Regions from separate parts of the Methylobacterium sp. E-012 genome, predicted to be linked through region 4. Evidence: predicted binding sites of a transcription regulator. Region 4 holds the regulator's gene; each other region holds the start of a gene.
What was found. Region 4 encodes LexA, which represses DNA repair genes until DNA is damaged. Its sites were predicted from a motif close to TGTTCNNNNTGTGTTCNG; they were not measured.
Positions count from the first base shown of each region.

Region 1 (7,712 bases), 2.1 Mb from region 4:
TGGGGCTTCTTCGCCTCCTGGGCGGCGGTGGAGACCGCGTCGAAGCCGATGAAGGCGAAGAACACCACGCCCGCCCCGCGCAGGATGCCGCTGTAGCCGAACTGCCCGAAGGACCCCTCGTTCGGCGGGATCAGCGGGCTCCAATGCGCCGTGTCGACATGGCCCCAGCCCAGCGCGATGAAGGCCACCACCACGGTGAGCTTCACCGCCACCATGATGTTGTTGAGGCGGGCCGATTCCTTCGTGCCGCGCATCAGCAGGAGCGTGATCAGCGCCACGATCACCACGGCCGGCAGGTTGAACAGGGCGGTGCCGCCACCCTCGATCGCGGTGCCCGGCGCGTGGGCGAGTTGGGGCGGGATCACGAGGCCCGCGTCCTTCAGGATGCTGGTGACGTAGCCCGACCAGCCCACCGCCACCGTGGCGGCACCCATGGCGTATTCCAGGATCAGGTCCCAGCCGATCAGCCAGGCGAAGAACTCCCCCAGCGTCGCGTAGGTGTAGGTGTAGCTCGACCCGGCGACCGGGATCAGCGCCGCCATCTCGGAGTAGCACAGGCCGACGAAGGTGCAGGCGATGCCGCCGAGCACGAAGGACAGCATGATCCCCGGCCCGGCATAATGCGCCGCGGCGGTGCCGGTCAGGACGAAGATGCCGGCGCCGATGATCGCCCCGATGCCCATGGCGGTGATCGAGAGGGCGCCCAGCGTCTTCGAGAGCTGCTGTTCGCCTTCGCCGCTCTCGATAATGGAATCGACGGATTTCCGCCCCATCAGGCCCGACGCATCCATCGCAGCATCCCCTTCACGGCGCAGCCGGGCAGGCCTCCCGCCAGATCCATCAGTTCAGCAAGTTTTCTGCCATCGCGCCAGGCGTTTCACGGACATTCGACGCTAAAGGACAAAGCGAATGTCGTATAAAGGCGATCAGGCCCGGTCGATACGCGCGATCAGCGGGCGGACCTTGAGCCGCTTCGCGAAGACCGGGCCGTTCCGCAGCGCCTCGCGCCGGACCACGTCGCCGGCCCTGGCCTGCCGGGCACCGGCCAGGGTCTCGAACCGGCCGACGAGGCGGCCGCGCCAGCCGGCGGCCGGGCGGTGCAGGCGACCGAGACCGATCTCCGGCCGGGCGGTGCCGACGAAACGGTCGAGGGTGCGGATCCAGCCCTCGGCCGGGACGTCCCCGGCCTCCAGGCACAGAATCCAGTCCCGGCGGGCCGCGGCGGCGCCCGCCGTGTAGGGGCTGCCGGCCGGGTGGAGGATCAGGGTCGCGCCGGTCGCCTCGGCGACGGCCGCCACCGCGTCGCTCGCCTGCCCCGCCACGATCACGGCGTCGCCGACCAGGCCGCCGGCCACGCCGGCCACCAGGACGCTGAGCGTGTCGGCAAGGCGATCGATCGCGTCCGGATCGGACGGGTTGGCCAGATAGGTCACCGCGGAGAGCATCAGCGCGCGCATAACCGATTTTGCGCTGCCGTAAACCGTTGACCCGCCGCCTCGAAGTACCGACGCGACCGAGAGACGCGCACAAGCCACGTTTGCCTTAAAAACAGGCGCTGAAACGCTCGGTGTTCACGGTATGTTTCACGTGAAACAGGGGGTTCATCATGGCGGCACCAGCGGACGCGTCCAAGTTCGGCCCCGACCGGCGACTCGACGCCAGCACGCCGCCGGAGGGCCGGCGGCGCGGACGCGGGGCGACGGCCAATCCCGCCAGCCGCTTCGAGGCGGCCCGGCGCGAGGCGTTCCGAGAGGCGGATGGGGCGGCGGCCTGGGAGGCCGACGATCCGGCGCCCCTGCGCACGGAGGTCACGCCCGAACGCTCGGCCCGGATCATCGCCCGCAACACATCGCCCGACATCCCGTTCGACCGGTCGATCAACCCGTATCGCGGCTGCGAGCACGGCTGCATCTACTGCTACGCCCGCCCGACCCATGCCTATCTCGGCCTGTCGCCGGGGCTCGATTTCGAGTCGCGGATCTTCGCCAAGCCGGAGGCCGCCCGGCTCCTCGTCCGGGAACTCGCGGCGCCGGGGTATCGTCCGGACACGATCGCCCTCGGCACGGCCACCGATCCCTATCAGCCGGTGGAGCGGGATCACCGCATCACCCGGGCGGTGCTGGAGGTCCTCCGGGACGCGCGCCATCCCGTCGCCATCACCACCAAATCCGACCTCGTGCTGCGCGACCTCGACCTCCTGGCCGAGATGGCCGCGCAGGATCTCGTCCTGGTCGCACTCTCGCTGCCGACCCTGGATCCGGCCCTCGCCCGCCGCCTCGATCCCCGGGCCCCCCGGCCCGACAAGCGGCTCGCCGCGATGGCGCGCCTGAGCGCCGCGGGGGTGCCCGTGATGGTCAATGTCTCGCCGATCATCCCGGGCCTGACCGATCACGAGATCGAGGCGATCCTCGCCCGCGCCCGGGCGCACGGCGCGAGCCGCATCGGCCATGCCCTGCTGCGGCTCCCGGGCGAAGTCGCCGACCTGATGGCCGACTGGTTCGTCGAGCATTACCCGGAGCGGAAGGACCGCGCCTTCGCGCTGCTGCGTCAGGTCCGGGGCGGCCGCGAGAACGATCCCCGCTTCGGGCACCGCTTCCGCGGGGAGGGGGCCTATGCCGAGATGCTCGGCGCGCGGGTCCGGCTCGCCGGCACCCGGCTCGGCTTCGCCTTCGGGCGGATGCCGCTGAACCGGGCGGCGTTCCGCAAGCCGGGGGCGCAGCTGGCGCTGTTCTGAGGCGTCATCCGAAGCCCCGGGTGAAGCTGAGCCGGTGGTGCGGGCTCCGGCCGAGGGTGGTCAGGCCGGCCCGGTGGACGGCGGTGCCGTAGCCGACGTTGCGCTCCCAGCCGTAGCCGGGATGGCGCGCGGCCAGGCGCCGCATCAGCGCATCGCGAAAAACCTTGGCGACGATCGAGGCGGCGGCGATCTGCGGCACCAGCCGGTCACCGCCCACGACCGCCCGGCCGGGCCAGTCGGGCAGCGCGTCCCGTCCATCGACCAGGACCGGCGCCGGGATCCCGAGGCGGGCGACCGCGCGCGCCATGGCGTCGAGGGTCGCGGCGCGGATGTTGATGCGGTCGATCAGCGCCCGGGACCCCGCGGCGACGGCGACGCGGGCCTGGGCGCGGATCAGCGGCGCCAGCCGGTCCCGCTCGGGCTCGGGCAGGCGCTTGCTGTCGTCGAGGGCTGCGAGCAGCGCCGGCGGGAGCGCCGCCGGATCGAACCAGACCGCGGCCACCACGACGGGGCCGCACAGCGCCCCGCGCCCGACCTCGTCGCAGCCGATCACCGCGGGATAGGCGGCGGCATGCAACGGATCGAACGGCCGCGCCGGGGCGCGGGGCATGCCCCGGGCGGTCGGCCTGCTGACGGGGGGCGTATCGATGGGGGGCATGGCCCCCTCCTGCCATTGCGCGCGGGCGCCGTCACCCGTCAGGCCGCGTCCCGGGTCCGCCGCTCGCCGCCATGGGCCTCGATGATATTGCCGAAGAACTGGGCCGCGCTCACGTCCCAGCCCCGGCGCAGGGCCTCGGCCCGACACTCGGCCCGGGACAGGTCGAGGGCGGCGTGCGCGGCGGCCCCCAGGTCTTGGTCCAGGACCCCCACCCGGGTGCCGCCGATCACGTCGTTCGGGCCCGGTACCGGGAAGGCCGCCACCGGCAGGCCGCAGGCCAGGGCCTCCAGGAGCACGATCCCGAACGTGTCGGTCAGGCTCGGGAACACGAACACGTCGCAGGCCGCGTAGACGGCCGAGAGCGCGGCGCCGGTGCGGGTGCCCAGGAACCGCGCGCCGGGCGCCAGCCCCTGGAGCCGTCCCCGGTCCGGCCCGTCCCCGACCACGATCTTGGTGCCGGGCAGGTCGAGATTCAGGAAGGCCGCGATGTTCTTCTCCACCGCCAGCCGGCCGACATACAGGAACAGCGGCCGCTCCAGGCCGGCGAGTTCGGCCGGCGGCGTCGCGCCGGGGGCGGCGGGGCGGAACCGCTCGGTATCGACGCCGCGGGTCCAGCGCATCAGCCGGGTGAAGCCCCGGTCGGCCAATTCGCCCTGGAGTGAGGCGGTGCTGACCATCGTGCCGCGGGCGGCCCCATGAAACCAGCGCAGATAGGCGTAGGACCACGCCTCCGGGACGGGCAGACGGGCGGCGAGGTATTCCGGAAAGCGCGTGTGGTAGCTCGTGGTGAAGGGCAGACCGTTGGCCAGGCAATGCCGCCGCACCGCGTAGCCCACGGGGCCCTCGGTGGCGATGTGGACATGGGTCGGCTGCTCCCCCCGCCAGTGCGCCGCCACCCGCTCCCGCCCGGCATGGGCGAGGCGGATCTCGGGATAGCCGGGCAGGGGCAGCGAGGGGAAATCCGCCGCCGACAGCAACGCCGTCGCGAACCCGTGCTCGGGGGCGCGGCGCACCATCTGCTCCAGGGAGCGCACCACGCCGTTGACCTGCGGATGCCAGGCGTCGCTGGCGATCAGGAGCTTCACGGTGGGCGCCCTCACGCCACCGCGCGCCGGCCGGGAACCGCCTGCGGCACGGTCTCCGCCTCACGCGCGCGCAGCAGGCTCGGATAGTGCAGCACCTCGATGCGGCCGTCGTAATGCTCCACCAGCCCGGTGCAGGATTCCACCCAGTCGCCGGTGTTGAGGTAGCGCAGGTCTCCGATCGGCCGGTCGGCCGCATGGTGGATATGGCCGCAGATCACCCCGTCGGCCCCCTGCCGCCGCGCCTCCTCGGCCAGGATCGTCTCGAACCGGCCGATGAAGCTCACCGCGTTCTTCACCCGCAGCTTCGCCCAGGCCGAGAGCGACCAGTAGGACAGGCCGAGGCGGCGCCGCACCCGGTTGATCAGCGTGTTGAGGGTCAGGGCCAGCGTGTAGGCCCCGTCCCCGAGATGGGCGAGCCAGGGCGAGTGGCGGACCACCATGTCGAACTGGTCGCCGTGGATCACGAGGTAGCGCTTCCCGTCGGCCGCCTCGTGGATCGCCGTCTCCGCGAGCTCGATCCCGCCGAAATTCGTGCCGACATAGTCGCGCAGGAACTCGTCGTGGTTGCCCGGCAGGTAGACGATGCGCGTGCCCTTGCGGACCTTGCGCAGGAGCTTCTGCACGACGTCGTTATGTTCCTGAGGCCAGTACCAGCCGGAACGCAGCTGCCAGCCGTCCACGATATCGCCCACGAGGTAGATCGTGTCGGCGTCGTAATCCTTCAGGAACGACAGCAGCAGCCCGGCTTGGCAGCCGCGCGTGCCGAGATGCAGATCGGACAGGAACAGAGTCCGGACCCGGACCGGCATCTCCTCAACCTCGGCCACGGCAATCCTCTCCCGGGGGCTGAACGATGCCGGAATCCTGACCGGGATCACGTCTCAGTTTGATGACGCGCCGGGCTGGGCGCCCCGGGCGTTCTGGTGCAGTGCGGCAAAGCTTCTCAACCGCAGATCGGCATCGCTGCGGCGCACAAAAAATTTTTTTGCCAAGTTCCGGAAGTTTTTCCGGTTTTCCTTTCGAGCGTCACCGCCTCATAATGCCAAATAACCGGCGGCTCGGCGCGAGCCACGTCGGGCATGACAGGAAGGCGGCGAGGACGGCCCTGGGGCCGTCGGACGGGACGGCATTTCGGAGGCGACCGGCACGCGGGGGCGTGTCGCGACGCGAGCGGCGTGAGGCCGCCTGCCGCTCCGCTGCGCCCCCCGATCTACGGCGGAGATGGCGTTCGGGCATGCGCGGCGGGAGCCGCGTCCGCCGGCGCCGGACCGACTCCCGAGGACGCTCGAACCACCCGGCGCGGGCCCGTGCCCGCGCGCAACGAATTTTTCGGAGGAAACATCATGGCCGCAACCCGGCGCCCCGGTCGTAACCACCTCTTCATCCCGGGTCCGACCAACATCCCGGACCGCGTGCTGCGCGCCATGCACGTGCCGTCGGAGGATCACCGCTCGCCGAGCTTCCCCGAACTGGTGAAGCCGCTCCTCCAGGATTCCAAGATCGTGTTCGGCTCGACCGCCGGGACCATCATCCTGTTCCCGTCCTCGGGCACCGGCATCTGGGAATCGGCCCTGTCCAACACCCTGTGCCGCGGCGACAAGGTGCTGACCTCGCGCTACGGCCAGTTCAGCCACCTCTGGGTCGACATGGCCCAGCGCCTCGGCCTCGACGTGGTCGTCCAGGAGGAGGAGTGGGGCACCGGCGCCGATCCGCAGAAGATCGAGGAGGCGCTCCGGGCCGACAAGGATCACGCCATCAAGGCCGTGATGGTCGTCCACAACGAGACCGCCACCGGCGTCACCAGCGACATCGCCGCGGTCCGCAAGGCGATCGACGCCGCCGGACACCCGGCGCTGCTGTTCGTGGACGGCATCTCGTCGATCGGCTCGCTGCCGTTCAAGATGGACGAGTGGAAGGTCGACTGCGCCATCGCGGGCTCGCAGAAGGGCTTCATGCTGCCGGCCGGTCTCGGCCTGATCTGCATCAGCCCCAAGGCGCTGAAGATCGCCGAGGGCGGAACCGGCCGCAACGACCGGCTCGGCCACGCCTACTTCGCCTGGAAGGACCAGCTCGCCGCCAACGCCACGGGCTACTTCCCCTACACCCCCGTCCTGCCGCTGCTCTACGGCCTGCGCGAGGCCCTGGCGATCGTGAAGGAGGAGGGGCTGGAGAACATCTACCACCGCCATCACGTGCTCGCCGAGGCGACCCGCCAGGCGGTGGCGGCCTGGGGCCTGAAGCCCTGCGCCAAGGAGCCCAAGTGGAACTCCGACACGGTCACGGCGATCGTGGTGCCGGAGGGCGCCGACGCCGCCAAGGTGATTACCCACGCCTATGACCGCTACAACCTCTCGCTGGGTGCCGGCCTGTCGAAAGTCGCCGGCAAGGTGTTCCGCATCGGCCACCTGGGCGACCTGAACGAGCTGTCGCTGCTCGGTGCCATCGCGGGCGCCGAGATGGCGATGCTCGATTGCGGCATCACGGTCACGCCGGGCTCCGGCGTCGCCGCCGCGTCCAGCTACCTGCGCGAGAATCCGCTACATAAGGCGTAAGCCGCGCACGCGATCGGGGCGGGACCGGGTTGCCGGACCCGCCCCGACGCGCAAGTAAGAACAAGACTATCGAGGAAACCGCCCGTCGTCCGAGAGGGGTCCTATGACCAAGAAGATCGTGTTCCTGGACCGTGAATCCCTCGATGCCAGGGTCCGACCGTTCGACTTCCCGCACGAATACGTCGAGCACGACTCGACCTGGACGCCGGAGGACACGGTGTCCCGCCTCCAGGGTGCCGAGATCGCGCTGATCAACAAGGTCCCGATGCGGGCCGAGACGCTGAAGCAGCTCCCCGACCTGAAGCTGATCGCGGTCGCCGCCACCGGCACCGACGTGGTCGACAAGGCCCAGGCGAAGGCTCAAGGGGTCACGGTCGTCAACATCCGCAACTACGCGTTCAACACCGTGCCGGAGCACGTGGTCGGGCTGATGTTCGCCCTGCGCCGGGCGATCGTGCCCTACGCCAACTCGGTGCGGCGGGGCGACTGGGCCAAGTCCAAGCAGTTCTGCTACTTCGACTACCCGATCTACGACATCGCCGGCTCGACGCTGGGAATCGTCGGCTACGGGGCGCTCGGCAAGTCGATCGGCAAGCGCGCCGAGGCGCTGGGCATGAAGGTGCTGGCCTACGACGTGTTCCCGCAGGACGGGCTCGTCGATTTCGAGACGATCCTCACCCAGT
Region 1 is NZ_JBYQEY010000001.1:1,582,348-1,590,059, forward strand. It holds gene AC3IF1_RS07485 (amino acid permease) at 1-791, opposite strand, end outside; gene AC3IF1_RS07490 (glycosyltransferase family protein) at 927-1,457, opposite strand; gene AC3IF1_RS07495 (PA0069 family radical SAM protein) at 1,607-2,734, shown strand; gene rnhB (ribonuclease HII) at 2,739-3,344, opposite strand; gene AC3IF1_RS07505 (glycosyltransferase family 4 protein) at 3,431-4,477, opposite strand; gene AC3IF1_RS07510 (UDP-2,3-diacylglucosamine diphosphatase) at 4,489-5,304, opposite strand; gene AC3IF1_RS07515 (aminotransferase class V-fold PLP-dependent enzyme) at 5,821-7,029, shown strand; gene AC3IF1_RS07520 (D-2-hydroxyacid dehydrogenase) at 7,133-7,712, shown strand, end outside.
Region 1: the regulator LexA is predicted to act here: its motif matches at 1,569-1,586, upstream of AC3IF1_RS07495 (PA0069 family radical SAM protein).

Region 2 (7,712 bases), 970 kb from region 4:
CGCGCCACCTCGAGTCCGAGCAGGCCAAGCTCTACGAGCTGATCTGGACGCGCACCATGGCGAGCCAGATGGAATCGGCCGAGCTGGAGCGCACCACCGTGGACGTCACGGCGAAGGTCGGCCCCCGTCAGATCGACCTGCGCGCCACCGGCCAGGTGGTGAAGTTCGACGGCTTCCTGGCCCTCTATCAGGAGGGCAAGGACGACGAGGAGGACGAGGAGAGCCGCCGCCTGCCGCCCATGAAGGCCGGCGACCCGCTGACCCGCGAGCGCATCGCCTCGACCCAGCATTTCACCGAGCCGCCGCCGCGCTACTCAGAGGCGAGCCTCGTGAAGCGCATGGAGGAACTCGGGATCGGCCGGCCCTCGACCTACGCGGCGGTGCTGCAGACGCTCCGGGACCGCGAGTACGTCAAGATCGAGAAGAAACGGCTCCAGCCGGAGGACAAGGGGCGGCTCGTCACCGGCTTCCTGGAGAGCTTCTTCCGGCGCTACGTCGAGTACGACTTCACCGCCGATCTGGAGGCGCAGCTCGACCGGGTTTCCAACGCCGAAATCGACTGGCGGGCGGTGCTGCGCGACTTCTGGCGCGATTTCTCCGCGGCGATCGGCGAGACCAAGGAGCTGCGCGTCACCGACGTGCTGGAGGCGCTGAACGGCCTCCTCGGCCCGCATATCTTCCCCGACAAGGGCGACGGCTCGAACCCGCGCACCTGCCCGACCTGCGGCGCCGGCCAGCTCTCCCTGAAGCTCGGCAAGTTCGGCGCCTTCATCGGCTGCTCGAACTATCCGGAGTGCAAGTACACCCGCCAGCTCTCGGCCTCGGGTGTCGATGGCGACGGCGACGGTTCGTCCGCCGAGGGTGGCCAGCCGGGCGTCCGGGTGCTGGGCAGCGATCCCGCGACCGGCCTGCCGGTGACGCTCCGCGACGGGCGGTTCGGCCCGTTCGTGCAGCTGGGCGAGGCTTCCACCGAGAAGGACGCGGCCAAGCCGAAGCGCTCGTCGCTGCCCAAGGGGCTTTCGCCGTCCGAGGTCGGCCTCGACAAGGCCCTGGCCCTGCTCGCCCTCCCCCGGGAGGTGGCGCGCCACCCCGAGACCGGTGAGCCGATCCTGGCCAATCTCGGCCGGTTCGGGCCCTACGTGCAGCACGGGAAGACCTACGCCAATCTCGGCAAGGACGACGACGTGCTGGAGATCGGCGGTAACCGCGCCATCGACCTGATCGTCGCCAAGGAGCAGGGCGGCGGCCGTGGCCGCCCGGCTGCCGATCCGGGTCGTCCCCTCGGCCAGGACGCGGCCAGCGGGCGCGACCTCGTGGTCAAGGCCGGCAAGTACGGCCCCTACGTCACGGACGGCGAGGTGAACGCCACGCTTCCGAAGACGATGGCGGCCGAGGCCCTGACCTTGGACGAGGCGATCGCTTTGGTGAATGCCAAGCGTGCCGCGGGGGGTGGCAAGCCGGTCAAGCGCGGATCGGCGCGGAAGACGTCCGCACGGGCGACGGGCGGCGACAAGACGGCGGCGAAGAAAACCGCCGCCAAGAAACCGGCGGCGGCCGCTGGGACGGCGAAGAGTGCAGCCGCGAAGCGCCCGGCGGCCAAGAAGGCGCCCGCGAAGAAGTCGGGGACCGCCTGAGCCGGCGGGTTCGGCTCAGGTCAGACGAGGTAGCTGAGGGTGGCCACCACCGCGGTCGCCAGAGTGGCCAGCGCGAGGGTCGTGGCGGTCACGAAGGCCCGGGCGGGTTGTACCCCGGCCGCCTCGTCCTCGCACCCGAAGGCGGCGCCGGCCGCGTGCTCGAAACGGATCAGGGTGAGGCGGCGGGCCTCGATCGCGGCATTGGTCATCGACTGCGGCTCCCTGACCACGGTCAAGTTCTGTCTCCGCCAATAACGTCGACCATTTCGAACCGTTCCGGTGGCGATCTGCTGAGATTGATCGTGCGCGTCACGGGAAAACCTTAACCCATCATTGTGCAACGTCGCGATGACGGCCGGCGGCTTGTTCGGAAGCGCCGTTGCCCCTCTACCCCTCGCTCGCGGCGCCGCAGCATGCGATGGTGACGCCGCGTCGCCCCGGGGCGGACGGCTTTGATGTTTCTGTTTTGTTCCGCTATCGTGCGGGGATGAAGGCGCATGCTCCACGACCGCATAACAGTCCGCGTGAGATCGAGCCGGCCGATGTGCCGCGCCCGCGGAGGCCGCGCGTGAGCGACCCGGCGCGCGACCTGTTGGGGCCGGGTGGGAAGGCGGCCACCCCCGCCGCCCGGTTGCCCGAGCCGCGACGGCGCCTGGCCGCCTCGGCCTCGGTGCCGGCCATCGCGGCGGCCGAGCCCGAGGCCGGCTACACCGCCTCCGACATCGAGGTGCTGGAGGGGCTGGAGCCGGTCCGGCGCCGGCCCGGCATGTATATCGGTGGCACCGACGAGCGGGCGCTGCACCACCTCTTCGCCGAGGTGATCGACAATTCCATGGATGAGGCGGTGGCTGGCCATGCCAGTTTCATCGAGGTGGAGCTGGAGGAATCCGGGATCCTGGTGGTCACCGACAATGGCCGCGGCATCCCGGTGGACCCGCACCCGAAATTCCCCGGCAAGTCGGCGCTCGAGGTCATCATGACCACGCTGCACGCGGGCGGAAAATTCGACTCGAAGGTCTACGAGACCTCCGGCGGTCTGCACGGCGTTGGCATCTCGGTGGTCAACGCCCTGTCGGATCTCCTGGAGGTCGAGGTCGCCCGCAATCAGACCCTCTACCGCCAGACCTTCTCGCGCGGCCACGCGCAGGGCGCGCTGGAGCTGGTCGGCCGGGTGCAGAACCGCCGCGGCACGCGGGTCCGATTCCATCCCGACGCCCAGATCTTCGGCTCGCTGAAGTTCGATCCGCGCCGCCTGTTCAAAATGGCGCGCTCCAAGGCCTACTTGTTCGGCGGCGTCGAGATCCGCTGGCGCTGCGCCCCCGCCCTGCTCGAAGGGCTGGAGGGCGTGCCGGCCGAGGCCGTGCACCGCTTCCCCGACGGGTTGCGCGACTATCTGGCCCGGGACATCGACGGCAAGGACCTCGTCACCGACGCGATGTTCTCCGGCAAGATCACCAAACCGGGCTCGCACGGCTCCCTGGAATGGGCGGTGGCCTGGATGGTCGCCGAGGACGGGTTCTCGCATTCCTACTGCAACACCATCCCGACGCCCGAGGGCGGCACCCACGAGGCCGGCCTGCGGGTCGCTCTGCTGCGGGCCTTACGCGAGCACGCCGAGCGCGTGAACCAGGCCAAGCGCATGATGGCGGTCACCACCGACGACGTGATGGCGACCTGCGCGTCGATGCTGTCGGTGTTCATCCGCGAGCCCGAGTTCCAGGGCCAGACCAAGGACAAGCTCGCCACCGTCGAGGCGCAGCGCATCGTCGAGACGGCGGTGCGCGACGCCTTCGACCATTGGCTGGCCGCCTCCCCGGCCCAGGCCAACAAGCTCCTCGACTGGGTGATCGACCGGGCCGAGGAGCGTCTGCGCCGCCGCCAGGAGAAGGAGGTCGCCCGCAAGAGCGCGACCCGCAAGCTGCGGCTGCCCGGCAAGCTGGCGGATTGCTCGGCCGCCGGCACCGCGGGTTCCGAGATCTTCATCGTCGAGGGCGATTCCGCCGGCGGCTCGGCCAAGCAGGCCCGCGACCGGGCCACCCAGGCGATCCTGCCGCTGCGCGGCAAGATCCTGAACGTCGCCTCGGCCTCCCGGGACAAGCTCGGCGCCAACCAGCTGATCTCGGACCTGACCCTGGCGCTCGGCTGCGGGACCGGATCGGCCTTCCGCGAGACCGACCTGCGCTACGACAAGGTGATCATCATGACGGACGCCGACGTCGACGGCGCCCACATCGCCTCGCTTCTGATCACCTTCTTCTACCGGCAGATGCCCAAACTCATTGACCGCGGCCACCTGTATCTGGCGATCCCGCCGCTCTACCGGCTCCAGCAGGGCTCGAAGGTGGCCTATGCAAGGGACGATGCCGACCGGGAGCGGATCACCAAGACAGTGTTCAAGGGCGGCAAGGTCGAGATCGGGCGCTTCAAGGGCCTGGGCGAGATGATGCCGGCCCAGCTCAAGGAGACCACCATGGACCCGAAGAAGCGCACGCTCCTGCGCGTCGCGATCCTCGACGAGGCTCGGGAGTCGACGGGCGACACGGTCGAGCGCCTGATGGGCAACAAGCCCGAAGCCCGCTTCGCCTTCATCAGCGAGCGCGCCGCCTTCGCCGAGGGGGCCGATCTCGACATCTGAGGAACGGTCTCGCGCAGCCGCGGCGTTTCAGGATGCCGGGCTGCGCCGCACGCCGATGACACGGAGGCGGCGCGTCGCGGTGGTCCGACTTAAGATCGCGAACTTTCCGAAGCGTGCGTCTTGCGGGCGAGCAGAGCCCGGGCTCAGCGCTAATGCGCGGCGATCGCCTTCGCCGGATCGAAGGGTTGGGCCGCCGAGATGGTGTCCTTGCTCATGTTGAGAACCGCCGAGAAGCGGCTGCCGCCGGGCCGCAGCACCAGGGCGCTGGGCTCCACCGCGATGCGCTTGCTCCCCAGCCCGAGGAAGCCGCCGACATCCATCACCACCGCCTTGAGCGTACCGCCGTCGGCAATCAGGAGGTCGTCAATCTTGCCGACGCTGTCGCCGGCGGCGTTGCGCACCTCGACGCCGATCATCTTGGAGGCCAGGAAGGCGACTGGCTTGAGTCCCTGACGCTTGGCGGCATCCTCGGCGCTGGCGGCCTCCATCAGGCGTCCGGCTCCGGCACCGTCGGTCGCAGTGCCCGGCCCCGTCCCGGGTAGCACCGTACCCCGGCCGATCACGGAGGCGTCCTGAGCGCGGGCCTGCGGCACCGCAAGGCAGAGGGCTGTCAGCGACAGGACAAGGATTCGGCTTCGCATCGACGATCGTTCCGCGCGCCCTATCCGGCTGGGGCGCCGGGGGCTCAATCGCCCGATGCCGGCCCGGTTCCGGCCCGGCATGTCGCACCCGCCCGAGCGGCATCGGGCTCGGAACGCGAAACGGGGCCCGGCCTTTCGGCCGGACCCCGTTCAGGGAGCCGGGATGCCCGTCTCCGACATTCGATCTCAGTACGAGCCGAACTTGTAGTTCACACCGGCGCGAACGACCGCGAACTCGGTCTTGGCCGCGGCACCGTTGAGGTAAGCGGTGCCGTTCGGGGGCAGCAGGTAATTGTAGAAGATGCCCGAGGCGGCGTTCTTCTGACGATCGAGGCTCACGTACAGACCTTCGACCTTCAGCGTCACGGCCGAGGACTTGAAGAAGTTCAGGAACGAATCGGTGGGCAGGGCGTACTCGACGCCGCCGCCGACCGCGTAGCCGGTGCGGAAGCTGTCGCGGAACCGGTTGCCCGCGAAGTTCTGATCGTCCTGGCCCGAGGCATAGGCGAAGCCGCCGGTGCCGTAGATCAGGGTGCGGTCGAAGGCGTAGCCGAGACGGCCGCGGGCGGTGCCGAAGTAGTCGAGGCCGTTGCCGCTGGTGGCGACGTAGGCGCGCGGCCGCGAGAAGGCGACGCCCGGATCGCCGAAGCCGGTGTAGTTCAGCGTGCCGTTGGCGCGGCGGGCGAAGTCGACGTACTGCGCGTCAGCCTCGAAGCCGACCACGATGCCCGAGCCCGGCGTGAACTGATAGTTGTAGCCGATCTGCCCGCCGCCGGTGAAGCCGTCGTTGTTGTTGCGGTTGTTGACGCTGACCACCGCGTTGGTGTCGGCCGAGTTCACCACCGAACCGTAGGGCAGGAAGTAATTGGTGGTCTTGCGGCTGTTGGCATCGAAGCCGTAGCCGGCGTTCACACCGAAGTAGAACCCCGTCCAGGTGAAGACCGGCACCGGCGTGAAAGCCGGCGGCGGCGCTGCGCGGCGCGGCAGATCGGCCGCCGAGGCCGCGGCGGAGACGCCGACCAGCACAGTCGACGCAAGGAGAAGCTTCTTCATGATTCCAAAGGTCCTGGGTTAGCTGGAGCCGACAGCCTTCTAGGCGTTCCCGGTCCCAAGATCTGTCGCTTTCCCGCAACAAGCGTTCTCAGACTAGCCGCAGAGCGTCAACAAAACATGAAGCCTAGTGGCCGACATCCGGTGAGCTGTCATCAAGTTACCGCCAATCGGGAGCTTATATTTATTATAAATCGGTGTGAATAGTCTTTATGGAGATTGTTTATGGCGATAAAATCAGAGGATTCACGCTCGATATTGGTCAAGTGACGGCGATCTCGCGCCGCGCCGCGCGGATGAGGTCCGCCCCGTCTGCTCGTTCACCGTCGCCCGTCGTAAAGCTGTGGTTAACCATGGTGCCCGACGATGCGCGGCCGAAGGCCTGGCGCGCGTTCGGCGGAGCGAGCCGCCCATGCACATCCGCCCCTGACCGGGCTTCGAAAGCCTTCGGCAGGCGGCGGCCCGCCGGTGCGGCCGTCGACCTGGACCGGAGGAATCCGGTTCGCCGGGGAACGCTCTTCGGCTGGTCGCTGCGCGTATCGGCTGTCGTCGGTCTCCTGGCGGTCGCCGGCGCCTCTCAGCTGGCCCGGTGGAACAAGCTGGCCGATCCTCCCGGCCGGATCTTCGCCACGGCGGCCCCGGTCCCGCCCGACCCGGAGACGACCGGCGCCATCCCGGATGGCGCGGGGGCCGCACGGGCCGCGCGGCGCGATCCCCGCCGCCGGCCCGTCTCCGACCGGCTCAGGCCCTGATCGGGCCCTGCTCGCCTGTGCGTCGCGGCGCGTCGCCGCGCATTGCGAGATTGACAAGCCGCGCCAAGCCCCTAACTGACGGTCAGCATGCGCCCCGCGGCCCCGGGAGCGTACCAGCGCTCCGCGCGATCCTTCCCAGCCGTTGCCGCGACGGTGTCCATCGCGCTGGCCGGGCGCGCAACGGTTCCTGAACGCAGATGCCTTTTTCCGACCTGGGACTGAGCGAGAAAGTCCTGAACGCCGTCGCGACGGCGGGCTACACCGAGCCGACGCCGATCCAGGCCGAGGCCATCCCGCACGTTCTCGCCCGCCGCGATGTCCTGGGTATCGCCCAGACCGGGACCGGCAAGACTGCGGCCTTCACGCTGCCGATGCTGACCCTGCTGGAGAACGGTCGCGCCCGCGCCCGGATGCCCCGCACGCTGATCCTGGAACCGACCCGCGAACTGGCCGCCCAGGTGGTCGAGAACTTCGACCGCTACGGCACCAACCACAAGCTCAACGTGGCGCTGATCATCGGCGGGGTCTCGTTCGCCGATCAGGATGCCAAGCTGATGCGCGGCACCGACGTGCTGATCGCCACGCCGGGCCGCCTGCTCGACCATTTCGAGCGCGGCAAGCTGCTGCTGACCGGTGTGGAGCTTCTGGTCATCGACGAGGCGGACCGCATGCTCGACATGGGGTTCATCCCGGATATCGAGCGGATCGTGAAGATGGTGCCGTTCACCCGGCAGACCCTGTTCTTCTCCGCGACCATGCCGCCGGAGATCGAGCGGCTGGCGGACATGTTCCTGCACAATCCCCAGCGGGTCGAGGTGGCCCGGCCCGCCTCCACCGCCACCACGATCACGCAGCGTTTGGTCGCCACCGGCTCCGAGGGCCATGCCAAGCGTGAGCGCCTGCGCGACCTGATCCGCGGCGAGGCCGAGCTCAAGAACGGGATCATCTTCTGCAACCGCAAGCGCGATGTCGCCCTGCTCCAGAAGTCGCTGGTCAGCCA
Region 2 is NZ_JBYQEY010000001.1:4,613,640-4,621,351, forward strand. It holds gene topA (type I DNA topoisomerase) at 1-1,634, shown strand, start outside; gene AC3IF1_RS22145 (hypothetical protein) at 1,655-1,864, opposite strand; gene parE (DNA topoisomerase IV subunit B) at 2,203-4,269, shown strand; gene AC3IF1_RS22155 (PRC-barrel domain-containing protein) at 4,419-4,910, opposite strand; gene AC3IF1_RS22160 (outer membrane protein) at 5,097-5,963, opposite strand; gene AC3IF1_RS22165 (hypothetical protein) at 6,173-6,712, shown strand; gene AC3IF1_RS22170 (DEAD/DEAH box helicase) at 6,910-7,712, shown strand, end outside.
Region 2: the regulator LexA is predicted to act here: its motif matches at 2,091-2,108, upstream of parE (DNA topoisomerase IV subunit B).

Region 3 (7,712 bases), 2.7 Mb from region 4:
CGAGACGCGACGACGCCTCCAGCAACAAGGCCGATGAGCCTTGTGACGCGAGCCGCCGCGCGGCGCCGATGCCGGCGGCGCCTCCCCCTACGATGATGACGTCGAACGCGTTACCCATGGGCCAAAGCTGAGGAGGGCTGACACGACTTCCAAGATTCGTGCGGCTGCGGCGCCGCGGCCGTGACTGTTCGATCCCGCCGGACGCCTCCGCTCAGGCCGGCACCTGAACGAGCCGGTCATCATCAGCGTCGACCATTGCCATGCCCGGCGCCTGCAGGACCAGCAATCGGTCGTCCTCGGCAGCGTCGTTCGCCTCGTGATCGGCGGAGGCGAATTCGAGGCTCCCGTCGATCTTGATGGCCAGCAGGGGAATGTCGTCCGGCTGCCCGAGGGTATCCGGGCGGGTCACGACGAACCGCCAACCGGCCTCGTGCCGCCCAGCGAGCGCGTCGAAGCTGGCGTCCGCGGCACCGAACACCTTCCCGCGGGCATCCCGGCTGACGCCGGTGTCGGCGTGCAGCATGTGGTTCTCCGAAGGCGCCAGTTGGTAAACACGCTCGCGACCGATCTCCGGAGCCAGCCTCGTGCAGACGAGGGCGTTGTAGAGCTCGTCCCTGGTCGCGGCGAGCAAGTGGTCTGGGGGATGGTCGGCCATCCCTTCCTCGGCGGATCGGGACAGGAGTTCGGCCTGAAGCGTCGGCACGCCCGCCTCCCGCGCGGCAAGCATGGCGCCGGGGTAGATGTCGATGATCACGACCGGCACGCCCGCCCGGTGAAGCGCGATCACCATGTCGCTCGCCCATGGGGATGCACCGACTACGGCGAGCCGCTGGGTATCGGCGGCGGTCGATAGGCCAAGCCGGCGGGCAAGCGGCGCCAGGGAGAAGCCGTGGGCGAGCACGGTCGCGACGATGACCGCGAACACGGTGGGCTGGATCAGGTCGCCGCCGGCATACCCCGCCGCGCTGAGGCGGGGGCCGGCCAGGCCGGCGACGGCGGCCGCGACGATGCCGCGAGGTCCGATCCAGCCGACGAACAGGCGCTCCCGCCGGGTTAGGTCGCTGCGCAGCGTGGCCAACCAGATTGCCGCCGGGCGAACCACGAACAGGATCGCGGCCGTCAACCCAAGGATGGGCGCCGACAGCTTGCCGAGGACCGCGAGGTCTAGGTCGGCGGTCAGCACGACGAAGAGGCAGGACACCAGGAGGACGACGAGGCTTTCCTTGAACCGACGAAGCTCCGCGAGACCCGGCACGTGCCGGTTCGCTAGCGCGATGCCGAACACGGTCGAACCGATAAGCCCGGCCTCGTTCATCAGAAGGTTCGGCACGACGTAGGCGATAAGCGCGAGCGCAAGCAGCGCCGGCGTCCTCAGCATCTCGGGGATGAGGTCGCGCCGGAACGCCCAGGCGATGAGGAACGCCGAGCCGACGCCGAGGGCGCCCGCCACCAGCACGCCCTCCGCGAGGTGAAGCATGAGCGCGGTGGCCGCATCCTCCCCGGACCTGTGGGGCACGCCCACCAGGATCTCGATGACGACCGCGGTCAGGATGGCCCCGACGGGGTCGTTGACGATGGCCTCCCACTTCAGGAAGGCGGCCGAGCGTCGCTCCAGCCGGGCGTGGCGCAGGAGCGGCAGGATCACGGTCGGTCCCGTGACGACCAGGATGGCACCGAACACCGACGCCGGTCCCCACAGCATGCCCCCGATCAGGTGGGCTGCGAGCGTGCCCAGGACGAAGTTGATGGGCAGGGCGAAGGCGGTGAGCCGTAGCACCCCCTCGCCGGAAGCCCGCAACTCGCGGAAGTCGAGCGCGAGGCCGCCCTCGAACACCACGATGGCGACCGCCAAGCCGATCAAGGGCCGGAGGTTCGGTCCGAAATCGTGCGTCGGATGCATCAGGCCCAGTACGGGCCCGACCATGAAGCCGAGTGCGAGCAGGAGGACGATGGCAGGAATGCGCAGCCGGGATGCGAGAACCTGTGCTGCGATGCCACCACCGACGACGCAAAGGACCGCCGTCGCCACACCGTTTTCCATGCAGGACGCTCCGGACCAGCGACCGGACCTACCCCCTGGCAGTCGAATCGGGACCAAATGATGGGTGGGGATGGTCGCGCCGCTCCGCCTCTGACAGGCGGAGCCTCACCTTACGCTCCGAGGCCAATCGCGCGGCCCCGCGACAGTTCCCGCTCACGCAGTGCGGCCGTGGACGCATCCCCCCTGGTACGCGTCGACGGTGTCTGCACGGGTCGCCAGTGACAGGAAGCCGACCCTTGACCAGCACTGGGTTTGAGCAGCGAGGCCCGATGGTCGCTCGACTTGTGGCGCCAACGTCAATGTCTTTTGCGCGTTATCCACACGTGTCCACAGCCTCGCTACGCCGTGAGCTCAACCGCTTGGCGGAACCGCCCCAACGCGTTCCACTTTTGTTCTGTTGAATTCGTGGAGCGAGCGCATGCTGGTGCTGGACATCGTCGTCGGGTTGCCGACCCCCATTCCTATGCTTGCCCGCGCCGTCCGGGCGGGCTTCCCCAGCCCGGCCGACGACTTCGTCGAGGAGGAGATCGACCTGCAGCAGCTGCTGATTGCGAACCGGCCCGCGACCTTCCTGGTGCGGGTGGCCGGCGACAGCATGCTGCTGGCCCGCCTGCACGACGGCGACCTCGCGGTGGTTGACCGCTCGCTGACCCCGCGCAACGGCGACGTGGTGGTGGTCGACGTCGACGGCGAGCGCTCGTTCAAGGTCTGGCGCCGGAAGGGTCCGCGCGTGACCCTGCACTTCGCCAACCCGCGCTTTCCCGAGTTCCGCCTGTCATCCGACGCGGTGGTCGAGGTCTGGGGCGTGGTGTCGGGGTCGATCAACCCGAGGCGCCGAGCGGAATGAGCCCCGGGCCTACGCCCTCTCGGATGGGAACTCGTTCTACTGCTCGTGCGAGCGGGTGTTCGACGCCCGCCTGGTCCGGGTGCCTGTGATCGTGCTGTCCAACAACGACGGTTGCGCCATCGCCCGGACGCCCGAGGCCAAGGCGCTCGGCATCCGGATGGGCGAGCCGTTCTTCAAGATCCGCGACATGTGCCGGTCGCAGGGGGTGAGGGTCTACTCCTCGAACTACGCCCTCTACGGCGACATGTCGGCCCGGGTGAACACGGTCTACCGGAGCTTCTCTCCCCGCATCGAGATCTACTCCATCGACGAGAGCTTTTTGGACCTCTCGGACGTGCGCGAGGCCGACCGCGTGACCCTGTGCCGGGACATGCGCGAGACGGTGCGGGCCTGGACGGGCATCCCCACTTGCGTCGGCATCGGTGCCACCAAGACGCTGGCCAAGCTCGCCAACCACGTCGCCAAGAAGGTGCCCGAACTCGGCGGGGTTTGCGACCTCACCGACCCGGTCCAGTACGACCATTGGATGGCCCGCATCCCGCCCGAGGACATCTGGGGCGTCGGGCCTGCCAACGCCCGCAAGCTGGAGGCCCTGGGCTGCGAAAGCGTCGCCGACGTGCGCGACCTCGACACCCGGGCGGCGCGCAAAGCCATGACGGTGGTGGGCGAGCGGCTGGTGCAGGAACTGCGAGGCATGGCCTGCCTCGACCTGGAGGAAGTCGCCCCGACCCGGAAGGGATGCGCGGTGACCCGGAGTTTCTCCGACCGCGTTGAGGACCTCGGCACCATGGAGCAGGTGGTCGCCGCACACGCCGCCAGACTGGGCGAAAAGCTGCGGGCGGGGGGACTTGGTACCAACCACGTGACGGTGTTCTTCCATACCTCGGAGCACGACCGAGACCGACCGCAGCGGTCGGTCTCGTCGGTGGTGACCCTGCCGGAGGCGTCGAACGACACCCTCGTCCTGGTGAAAGCGTGCCTCCACGGCGTCCGGAAGACTTGGAGGAATGGGTACCGCTATTCCAAGGCCGGAGTCGTCACCACCGACCTCGTGCCCCTTGCTGCCTCGCAACGGGCCTTCCCGGGGTTGGGGCAACTTGACCGGGAACACGGGGCGGCGCTGATGAGCGCCCTCGATGCCTGCAATCGCCGCTTCGGGCGGGGCGCGGTCGTCCCGGGCAGCGCCGGGTTCGCCTCCAAACGAGAATGGTCAACCAAGTTTGACATGCGCTCGCCCCGGTACACGACCCGGGTTAAGGAGTTGCCGGTCATCGCGGCGGCAAAGGCTGTGAATCGGCTTAGAGGCATGACCCCGGCAAAAACTTAGCTAATTATTTCTCCAAAATGCAAAAATAGAGATAGAGATGGGGTCACTATCGGCGCCGACCGTGACCCCACCTCGAAGTAAAATTCAGCACCTATCTCAACGCATTGAACTCAATTCCGGGAGGGGCGAGGCTTCGACGCCTATTGACATTTAAAAACTGACTTCGAATCTTCACTGTCTGCCGGAAGGCCTTGTGTAGAAGGCTCCGCATTGCAAGTCGCAAATTAAGGTTCTGTCGCGTTGGTTGGGTGCAGTCTTGTGTCCGGCCTGTCGATGCAGTCGTGCATGTTGACTGCTGGCCCTGATGGTATCCGCGTGATGGGTCCCACTCTGCCTTGCGGGCTATGACGCCCTGGACATTCGGCGGGGTGTCCTGGCTCCCGGTATGATCGGTTCACCATGTCGTCTCTGGCCGGCGCGGGCCGATGATGCAGACTGCGTGGCTGTCGAATTTTCAGTCCCTGCGACCCAGCCAGACGATTGACGCACGCCTGAATTGCATGTCTTTCCGAAACTCAATCGTGCGTTATGGAGTTGGGGCGATCGACGCCGCGGCCAACCCTGGTCGTACTTTTCCGAAAGTCGCCTTCGAATGACCGCCCTCGTGATTTTTAACAAATGTCCGAAAATGGCAACCGATGCTGATCGCACGATCGGCAGCCGCATCGCAGCGCTCCGGGCGGCACAGGGCTTAAGCCAAACGGCACTTGGGAACGCCCTCGGCGTCAGCTTCCAGCAAGTGCAGAAGTACGAAAAGGGTCGCAACCGCGTCGGTGTCGGGCGGCTTCAGGCGATCGCCGATGTTTTGAAGGTTCCGGTCGAGACCTTCTTCGCCGGTCGGCCAGGATCGGCCGGGGCTGAAGCCGCGACGTTCTTAGACGATGCGAAGGTCATGGAACTTGTGATGGCGTTCACGGGAATCCCGGACGACGCAACCCGCGACAGCGTCCTGTCGATCGTGAAGGCAGCTGTGCGCCTGCGACCGGAATCCGACGCGGCCTGACCACTTTTCGCGACGTAACGCTCAGACCGCCCCCTGAGACCTGGCCGGGCTCGGCAGGAGAGTCCAAGGGATCGAACACGATCGGATCCCCTCGGCCTGGAGGCGGGCCACCGGCCGGTCAATGCCCATTTGGGCGCCGGCATAGTCCCACGCAGGGCGGCACACACCTGATGAACGCCGAACGGCCGCGGTGTTGGCTGGCCGAGACGATGCACGTCGCGCGTGGCCAAGACTTGAAGGATGCCGGCGCACGGGCGCCAGGCTGGTTCGGGCTACGTCTCTCAGGCGTTCGTCCTTGAGCGCCGGATCAAGTGTCAAGGCCCGGCAGGTCGCCTCGGTGGCGGCGATCGGGCCAGAGCGTGGCGCGGGCCATCGGCGCGATCGCCACCCGCGCGTCTATCATGTGCCGTGTTACCGTGTCCGGGAGGCGGAGACGCGCGACGACGGCCTAGAGCCCGACGCGGTCGCCCAACCCTGCGCCGGCCGGTAGAGGGCCGAGGCCTTCCCGCGCCGATGAGGCAAGGTCCCGGCGGCCGAAGCGTCCCGGGCCGTAGCCGCAACGCTGCTCACGAACCATGGCGACCCGGAATGTCGGTAATCCGCCGCGGGTGGCAGCACCAGCTGGTTCAGCGATTTCTCAGCCTCGGCAGGGCGTCTCCGATCGTGCGCTTAATCGGTGCCCCGGTTGGAGGGGCGTCGCAGACGAGATCCACGCGCCGCCGACGCTAGGGACAGAAATCGACTCCAATCACCCCGGGCCATCACACAGAATTGGAGACGCAGCCAAATAAAGAGCGGCCTCATGAGCGGGCAGAGGCTGGCTGATCAGAAATCCCTGGATCTGCGCGCAGCCTTCCCGCCGAACCAGGCTGAGCTGCTCAGCAGTCTCGACGCCCTCGGCAACGATGCCCATACCCAACCGCTCGCCTATGCCGACCACAGCCCGCACGATCGCGGCCGAGTCCGCGCGGGCGATGTCGTTAACGAACGTGCGGTCGAGCTTAATTTCGTCAAATGGGAAGATCCGCAGGTAGCCTAGCGACGAATAGCCGGTGCCAAAATCGTCGAGCGCGATCCTCACACCACGTGCGCGTAACGCGTGCAGGCTAGCGAGCACCGAGTCCGCGTCATGCACAAGGACACTTTCCGTCACCTCCAGTTTGAGCCGGGTAGGCGACAGCCCACTGGTCGCGAGTGCCAAGAGCACAGCCGCCTCAAGTCCGCCACGCCGTAACTGGACCACCGAGACGTTTACCGCCACGCGGATCGGATCCGGCCAATCGACGGCCACACGGCAGGCCTCCTGCAGTGCCCAAGACCCCAATAGAACAATTAATCCGGTTTCCTCGGCCAGTGGGATGAAGATGCCGGGCGAGATCTCGCCGTGCACTGGATGCCTCCAACGCATCAAGGCCTCGAAACTGAGAACGACACCCGTCGTTGCATCAACCACAGGCTGGTAGAACAATCGGAACTCGCCGCGGCGGATCGCTTCGCCCATGTCAAGGGCAAGTTGGCTGCGCAGCGCGATGCGGACGCCGACATTGGCCTCGAATTCTCTGCACATGTTTCCGCCGGCGGCCTTGGCCTCGTAAAGGGCGATGTCGGCGCGCTTAAAGATTTCGTCGGTACTGACGTCCCTCTTGAGCGCAAGTGTGAGCCCGATACTGATGCCCACCTCAACCGTCCGCCCTTCAAGGGTCACCGGCTGGCTGACCGCCGCGATCAGTTGCTCCGCCAGGTGCGTGGCGTTGCTTGGCAGGTCGAGATGCGTGAGCAGGACCGCAAATTCGTCACCGCCGAGACGCGCCAAGGTGTCGTAGGGGCGCAACACCGCCGTCATCCGATCGGCCACAAGGCGCAGAAGGGCGTCTCCGGCCGGATGTCCGAGGCTGTCATTGACCGCTTTGAACCGATCAAGATCGCAGGCTAGCATCGCAACGAAGCCGTGCGTGCGGTGTCCCTGCGCTACGGCTTGGTCGAGGCGATCCCAGAATAGGGCCCTGTTCGGTAAGCCCGTGAGCGCGTCGTGCAGCGCCAGATACCGGATCTGCTCTTCTGCCCGGCGCCGCTCAGAGATGTCGCGCAGCGCCGCCACGTAGCCGATAGCGCGATCGTCAGACGGCTCACGCACCACCCGGACTGAGGCTTCGAGCCAGACGTGATGCCCTGCTTTATGCTGATAGCGCATACTCGCGACAAATCGGCCCTCGCGCTCGCCCTGCGCCTTGGCCCAAAGCTCGGTGAACATATTCTGTTCATCGGGATGGACGTGCTCGAGTTGCACGCTTCCGACGAGTTCCTCCGGCTCGTAACCCAGCACGGTACGTACGGCCGGCGAAACGTAAAGGCGGCGCAAGTCGAGGTCGCCGAGGATGAAGATATCGTTGGAATTTTCGGCCAAGAGCCGAAAACGGCGCTCGCTGTCGCGCAATGCGGCTTCCGCGGCGTTCCGCTGCGTGACGTCGGTGAAGGTTCGAACCAATCCGCCTTC
Region 3 is NZ_JBYQEY010000001.1:988,291-996,002, reverse strand. It holds gene AC3IF1_RS04610 (flavin monoamine oxidase family protein) at 1-118, opposite strand, end outside; gene AC3IF1_RS04605 (cation:proton antiporter) at 212-2,041, opposite strand; gene AC3IF1_RS04600 (LexA family protein) at 2,460-2,888, shown strand; partial or broken gene AC3IF1_RS04595 (Y-family DNA polymerase) at 2,893-4,215, shown strand; gene AC3IF1_RS04590 (helix-turn-helix domain-containing protein) at 4,808-5,218, shown strand; gene AC3IF1_RS04585 (putative bifunctional diguanylate cyclase/phosphodiesterase) at 5,967-7,712, opposite strand, start outside.
Region 3: the regulator LexA is predicted to act here: its motif matches at 2,421-2,438, upstream of AC3IF1_RS04600 (LexA family protein).

Region 4 (7,712 bases):
GCCGTCCACGCGCTTCCCCTCCGGCAGGGCCCGGGTGGCGAGCAGGATCAGGAGGCCGAGCGCGAGCGGAAGGAGCAGGGCGTTCATCACCTCGACCGCGATGTTGAGCGCCACGAGATTCGGCACGAGCTGCACGGACACCGCGCCGGCCGCCACCACCAGCGCGAAGGCGCCGTAGAAGGCCGGCGCCTCCCGGGGCGATTGCTCCAGGGAATGCGGCTTGCCCGTCACATCGCCAAAACCCCAGGCGAGGGCCAGGGCCACGACGTTCAGCGCCACGAAGGCCGCCGCGATGATCCCGACCCCGAACACCACCTGCCCGAGCCAGGGCCCGAGGGCCGGCGTGAAGGCCCCCGCGAGGTCGCCCACGGTCTGCAGACCGTCCTTCGTGCCCTGCCCGGCCCTGCCGATCGTGGCGGCCGCCGCGATCAGGATCGCGCCCATCACGCATTGCGAGATCACCGCGCCCAGGAGCGTGTCGAGCCGCGAGCGCCGTGCGTGGTCCCAGCCGAGGCCTTTGTCGACGATCGCCGATTGCTGGTAGAAGATCATCCACGGCATGATCACCGCGCCGATATTGGCGGCGATCAGGACCCGGTACTGGCCGTCGCCGAGCGGCATGTGGGCGAAGGATGCCACGATCGCCCCCGGATCCGGCCGCGCCGCCACGGCGAGCCCGATGAAGACCAGCTCGAACAGGCCGACCGCGATCGCCACCCTCTCGACCCGCCGGTAGCTCCCGGTGAACACGAGGCCGAGTAGCAGGGCGGCCGGCAGGCCGAGGCTCACGAGCCGCGGCACCCCGAACAGGTCGCCGATGCCGGCGATGCCGGAGAATTCCGTGACGATGGCGCCGATCCCGGCGACCACGAGGCCGCCAAAGGAAATCCAGGCCCAGACCGGCCCGTAATGCGCCCGGATCAGCTCGCCGTGGCCGCGGCCGGTGGCGGTCCCGAGCCGCACCGTCAGCTCCTGGACGACGTAGAGGATCGGCACCAGCAGGATCTGCAGGAGCAGCAGCGAGTAGCCCCAGCGGGCGCCGCTCTGGGCCGCCGTGATGAGGCTTCCGACATCGGTGTCGGCGAGCATCACCACGAGTCCGGGGCCCGCAGTCTTGAGGAACGCCGCGAGGCGGGGCAGGGAAGCGCTTGGCACGGCTCGGGAACAGTCCCGGGCCGGGGCAGTTCCGGCGGGAGCCTGCGGCGTTTTCCCGGGGCGCACCGGGAGGGTTGAGCGATGGCGGAGAGCGCGGAACGGGGGCCGGGCTGGAGCCTGCAGGCGAGCGCCGTGCCCGAGGGGGTGCGGCTGGAACTCGCCCTGTCGGATCTCGGGGGCGGGCCGGTCACCGCCGCGATCGTGCTGGACCGGGCCGAGGCCCGGGCCTTCGCGCGCGCCCTGCTGGCGGCGGCCGGCGACGCCACCGAGCGCACCTTCCCGAAGCCGGATGCCTGACGCATCCCCCCGGCACCGGTGTCCCGGCCGGCGGGTCAGGGACGCCGGACCCCTCCGGCCCGGCGGATCAGCGCTGGGCGGGCCCCGGATTGCGGCCGGGCAGGCGCGGCACCACCGTGCCCCGCCTCTCGACCGGCGCGTCGCAGGCATAGGCGAACTCGGTCTTCAGCGGATCGAACACGGTCTCGCCGGTGACCCGGCACTCCTCCCGCACGGTCTCGTCGAGATAGGCGCGGGCGGCGGTGCGGAAGCGCTTGACTCGGGTCGCCTCCGGCTCGGGATCGATCCGGACCTCGCTCAGGTTGCAACCGGCATATTCGCGCAGGGCGTTCGAGACGATCAGCATCCGGCGCAGCTGCCGGTTGTCGTAGACCTCGTAGGGCTCCTTGCAGCCGATCGTCACCACCTGGGGGGTGAGCGCCACGTAGTTCCGCGAGATGTACGAGAAGCCGGTGGTGCAGCCGGCGAGCGCCGAGCCCAGGAGGGCGACGCCCAGGGCGAAACGGATGGACCCTGGCGCCGCGAGCTGTCGCATCCTCATCATTCCCAGCCCGATACCGACCCGCCGCCGGAGCCGCCGGTCTTGTCCGGCGGGGCGCCCGGGTGCATTGAAACGGCTCCGCTTGTGCCGTCAATGCGTTTGTGCTCCGCCTCTGCCGCCGGGACACGAGCGTGGCCGTATTACGCTTGCGGAACACTTGCGGAACGTTTAACGTGTTCGCGATTTGTTTCAGCGGCCGCCCTGGGGCGGTCCGCCAAGCCGCGAGGCCCCCTTCGATGCTCACGCGCAAGCAGCTGGACCTTCTGCGGTTCATCCAGAGCCGCATGCAGGAATGCGGCGTTCCCCCGTCCTTCGACGAGATGAAAGACGCCCTCGACCTGAAGTCGAAATCGGGCATCCACCGGCTGATCACGGCCCTGGAGGAGCGCGGTTTCCTGCGCCGCCTCCCGAACCGGGCGCGCGCCATCGAGGTGATCCGCATCCCCGAGAGCCTGCACCGGTCGCCGACCCCGGCCCCCGCCCCCGAGCCGCGCCGCTTCACCCCGAGCGTGGTCGAGGGTGGCAAGTCCAGGCAGCCGTCCCAGCCGTCCCAGCCGGCGGCGACCCGGATGATCGACGACGGCGGCCGGTCCATCTCGATCCCCGTGATGGGCCGGATCGCGGCGGGTACGCCGGTCTCGGCGATCCAGAACCAGAGCCACGCCATCACCCTCTCCCCGGACTTCCTGGCCGGGGGCGAGCACTACGCCCTGGAGGTGCGCGGCGATTCGATGGTCGAGGCCGGAATCCTCGACGGCGACCTCGTGGTGATCCGCAAGCAGGACACCGCCAATACCGGCGACATCATCGTGGCGCTGATCGACGACGAGGAGGCGACGCTCAAGCGCCTGCGGCGCCGCGGCTCCTCGATCGCCCTCGAGGCCGCCAACCCGGCCTACGAGACCCGTGTGCTCGGTCCCGACCGGGTCCAGATCCAGGGCCGGCTCGTCAGCCTCGTGCGCCGCTACTGAAGCGGTTCCGCCGGGGCGTCGGCCGGGGCTTGCGGCACTTCGGATGAGGCCATGCCGCCGGTTCCCTCGGCGGGGAGATCCGCCCCCGGCTCGGAGCCGGCCGGCGGTGCCGCCCGCGGACGCCAGGGCAGCGACCGTCCGTCGCCGCGGGCCGCGCGCATCGTGAACCCGCCCCCGTCGACGCGCAGGGCGACGGCGCCGTGCGCCGCCAGGACCCGGCGGTCGATCACCAGCGGCCCCGTGCAGGTCGGCGGCGCCGTGAGACTCGTGATCACCACGGCGGCCCGGGCGCAATCCTCGGGGAAGGCGCGCCGGTCCCGGATCAGGGCCACCGCCCGTCCGTCCGGCAGAAGCGCCGTACAGCCGAGCCGGTCGCAGCGGCCGCCGGGCCCCGCTCCGGCCGCCCGGTCGGGCCGGCGCCCGTCGCCATCCGCCTTCAGCCATTGTTCCAGCACGAAGCCGGAGGGGCTGCCGAGGGCGGCCAGGCGGCCGTCCGGCCCCCGCACCGCCGCGCCCCAGCCCTGCCGGTCGACGTAGAGGTCCTGCCGGTCCGGAAGGGCCGCGAGGCCGAGCCCGAGCAGGAGGGGCGGCACGGCGAGCCAGCGCAGCCGCGAGGCCGGGAGCGTCGCCAGCAGCAGGCCCGCCGTCATCGCGGCCAGGGCGCCGGTGCCGAAGGCCGGCAGCACCACGGTCGCCCGCTCGAACCCGGCGATCCACGCGGAGATCGCCAGCATGCCGCCGACCGCCTGCCCCATCAGCCACCAGACCGGCCGGTCGAGGGCGAAGGGATAGGCCAGGATCCCGATGACCGCGGACGGCATCACCACCAGCGAGACCAGCGGCAGGGTCAGTGCGTTGCCGACGAGGCCGAACGGCTGGACCGTCTGGAAATGGTAGGTGGCGAAGGGCGCGGTGGCGACCTGCGCCACCAGGGTCGTCGCCAGGGTGCCGGTGACCGCCGACAGCCCGGTGCCGACGAGCCGGCCGATCCGCCCCGCCCCGGGCCGGACGAAGAGGCGCCCGTCGATCAGCCGCGCGCAGGCGATCAGCCCGGCCACCGCCCCGAACGACATCTGGAAGCTGGGGCCGAGCAGGCCCTCCGGCTCCCGCGCCAGGGCGATCAGGGCGGCCAGCGCGAGGTTGCGCATCGACAGGGCCGGCCGGTCGGCGAGGATCGCGCCCAGCATGATCAGGGTCATGATCAGCGAGCGCTCGGCGGCGATGTCCCAGCCCGAGAAGGCGCAGTAGGCGCTCACCCCCACCATGGCGAAGCCGGCCGCGATCTTCTTGATCGGCCAGAACAGCGCGCAATGGGGGACCAGGGCGAGGGCGGCCCGGACCAGCCAGAAGACGACGCCGGCGGCCAGCACCATGTGGAGACCCGAGATCGAGACCACGTGGTAGATGCCGGCGGCGCGCAGCGCATCGTTGGTGGCCGGGCCGATCAGCCCGCGCTTGCCCGTCACCAGGGCGGCCGCCACCGCCCCCGCCTGGCCGCCCTCGGCCCCCGCGATCCGGCGGGTCAGCGCGTTGCGGGCCTCGTCCAGCAGGGCGGCGAGGCGCAGGCGCAGGGGCGGCGGCTCCGCGGGTGCCCGGACCGTGACCGCGCCGACCAGGGAGCCCACCGCGCCGATGCCCTGGAAATAGGCGTCCCGGGCGAAGTCGTAGCCCCCCGGCCGGGCCGCCTCCGGGGGTGGCAGCAACCGGGCGGTCGCCGCGATGGACTCCCCGGGCCGCGGGATCGGCGTCTTGCGGAACGAGACCCGCACCCGGGCCGGCCGCAGCTCCGGCGCGAGCCCGGCAAAACTCTCCACCCGGATCACCAGCCGGGCGCCGACCTCGCGCTCGTCCAGCGCCTCGACCATGCCGGTGAGCGGCCCGATGGTGGTCCGGGCTAGGATCGGCGCGTCGACCTGCGCGACCCGCCAGGTCGCCGCCGCGAAGCCCAGGAACGCGGCCGCCGCCGCCAGGGCCAGGGCCAGGGCCGCCGGCCGCGCGCCCAGGACCGGCACCGGCGCCAGGGCGAGGGCGGCCCCGATCAGCGGGGCGGCCAGGACCGGCTCGCCGTCCGCCGCCGCGAAATAGACCAGGATCCCGGCGCCGAAGGCCACCGCCAGCCAGGGGAACAGGCGGCGCTGCTCGGCCTCCCGGGCGAGGCCCGCGGCGGCCCAGTCGCGCAGCGCCGGGAGCGCCGCCGCGCGCGGGGTGGCCCGCGTCAGCACGCCCCCCGCCAGCCTCGCGCCGATCCGCCGCATTGCCGCCGCCCCGATCCGCGCGATCTGTCGACGCCGGCCCAGCGATTCCCGGCCCGATTCTTAACCCATCCGGCGGCCCGTGCTACAGCCGGCGCTTCGTGCTAGGGCGCCGTGTCGAGCCCCGCGCCGCGCCTTGCGCCCCCTCCCGACCCGCCCCCGAACACACCGGACCGATGTCCTCAGCCGTCGTCACGCGCTTCGCCCCCTCGCCCACCGGCTACCTGCATATTGGCGGGGCCCGCACGGCTTTGTTCAACTGGCTCTATGCCCGCCACACGGGCGGCCGGATGCTGCTGCGCATCGAGGATACCGACCGGGAGCGCTCCACCAAGGGCGCGATCGACGCGATCCTCGACGGCCTCACCTGGCTCGGCCTCGATTGGGACGGGGACGTGATCTTCCAGTTCGCCCGGGCCGAGCGCCACCGGGCGGTGGCCGAGGAGCTGCTGGCCGCGGGCCGCGCCTATCATTGCTACGCCACCGCCGAGGAACTCACGCAGATGCGCGAGACCGCCCGGGCCGAGGGTCGTGCGCCCCGCTACGACGGGCGCTGGCGCGACCGCGACCCGGCCGAGGCCCCCGCCGGGGTCAAGCCGGTGATCCGCCTGCGGGCGCCCCTGGAGGGCGAGACCGTGGTGGAGGACGCCGTCCAGGGCCGGGTGACCTGGGCCAACAAGGATCTGGACGACCTCGTGCTTCTGCGCTCGGACGGCACGCCCACCTACATGCTCGCCGTGGTGGTCGACGACCACGACATGAGCGTCACCCAGATCATCCGCGGCGACGACCACCTCACCAACGCGGCGCGCCAGAGCCAGATCTTCTCGGCCCTGGGCTGGGCGATCCCGAAGATGGCCCATATCCCGCTGATCCACGGGGCCGACGGGGCGAAGCTGTCGAAGCGCCACGGGGCGCTCGGCGTCGAGGCCTATCGCGACCTCGGCTACCTGCCGGCGGCCCTGCGCAACTACCTCGTGCGGCTCGGCTGGAGCCACGGCGACCAGGAGGTGTTCTCCACCGACGAGATGGTCTCGGCCTTCGATCTGGGGTCGGTGGGGCGCTCGGCGGCGCGGTTCGACTTCGCCAAGCTCGCCAACCTCAACGGGCTCTACATCCGCTCCAGCGCCGATGCCGACCTCGTGGCGGCGATCGAGACGATCCTGCCGAATGTCGGGCCCGAGCGCGGCCTCGCGGCGCCCCTGCGGCCAGAGCTGAAGGACAAGCTCACCCAGGCCATGCCGGGCCTGAAGGAGCGGGCCAAAACCCTGATCGAACTCCTCGACAGCGCCTATTATCTCACCGCGCAGCGCCCCCTGACGCTGGACGACAAGGCCCGCGCCCTCCTCTCCGACCAGGGCCGCGCCCGCCTCGCCGGGGTGCGCCCGATGCTCGAAGCGGTGCCCGACTGGAGCGCGGCCTCGACCGAGGGCGCCGTGCGCCACTACGCCGAGACGGCCGGCTGCAAGCTCGGGCAGGTGGCCCAGCCCCTGCGGGCGGCGCTCACGGGGCGGACCACCTCCCCGCCCCTGTTCGACGTCATGGCGGTGCTCGGCCGGGACGAGACCCTGGCCCGCCTCGGCGATCAAGCGCCGCAGGGCTGAGGGTCTCCGCGGCGTGCGGGATGGGACCTGCGGCCTTCGGCCCGGATTTCGCTTGGTCAAATTCGCTTGGCGTCGGGGTCCGGTTGTCACCGACCCCGTTGCTGCTGCAGTGCCGTTTGGGTAACCCATGACAGTGAGCACCCGCAGCATACGGCGCGGTGCTCAGGCCCCCGGGACCGGCTCGGGCAGCCCGAGGCCGGCATCCGCCACGTCGCCACAGAAGGGTCCACGATCCATGAGCGCACCCAGCACCATCACCGTGGACGGCAAGTCGATCGAGCTGCCGGTGAAATCCGGGACGATCGGGCCGGACGTCATCGATATCGGCAAGCTCTACGCCCAGACCGGCGCCTTCACCTTCGACCCGGGCTTCACCTCGACGGCGAGTTGCGAATCGAAGATCACCTACATCGACGGCGACGAGGGCGTGCTGCTCTACCGCGGCTACCCGATCGAGCAGCTCGCCGAGAAGGGCGACTTCCTCGAGACCTGCTACCTGATGCTGTTCGGCAGCCTGCCGACCGCCGCCCAGAAGGCCGATTTCGACTACCGGGTCACGCGCCACACCATGGTGCACGACCAGATGAACCGGTTCTTCACCGGCTTCCGGCGCGACGCGCACCCGATGGCCGTGATGGTCGCCTCGGTGGGGGCGCTCTCGGCCTTCTACCACGACTCGACCGACATCACCGACGAGAGCCAGCGGATGATCGCGTCGATCCGCATGATCGCCAAGATGCCGACACTGGCGGCGATGGCTTATAAATACTCGATCGGCCAGCCCTTCGTCTATCCGAAGAACGATCTCGACTACACCTCGAACTTCCTGCGGATGTGTTACGCGGTGCCGTGCGAGGAATACGAGGTCAACCCGGTCTTCGCCCGGGCGCTG
Region 4 is NZ_JBYQEY010000001.1:3,644,950-3,652,661, reverse strand. It holds gene AC3IF1_RS17715 (NRAMP family divalent metal transporter) at 1-1,155, opposite strand, end outside; gene AC3IF1_RS17710 (hypothetical protein) at 1,237-1,452, shown strand; gene AC3IF1_RS17705 (hypothetical protein) at 1,520-1,987, opposite strand; gene lexA (transcriptional repressor LexA) at 2,230-2,964, shown strand; gene AC3IF1_RS17695 (ComEC/Rec2 family competence protein) at 2,958-5,219, opposite strand; gene gltX (glutamate--tRNA ligase) at 5,393-6,820, shown strand; gene gltA (citrate synthase) at 7,056-7,712, shown strand, end outside.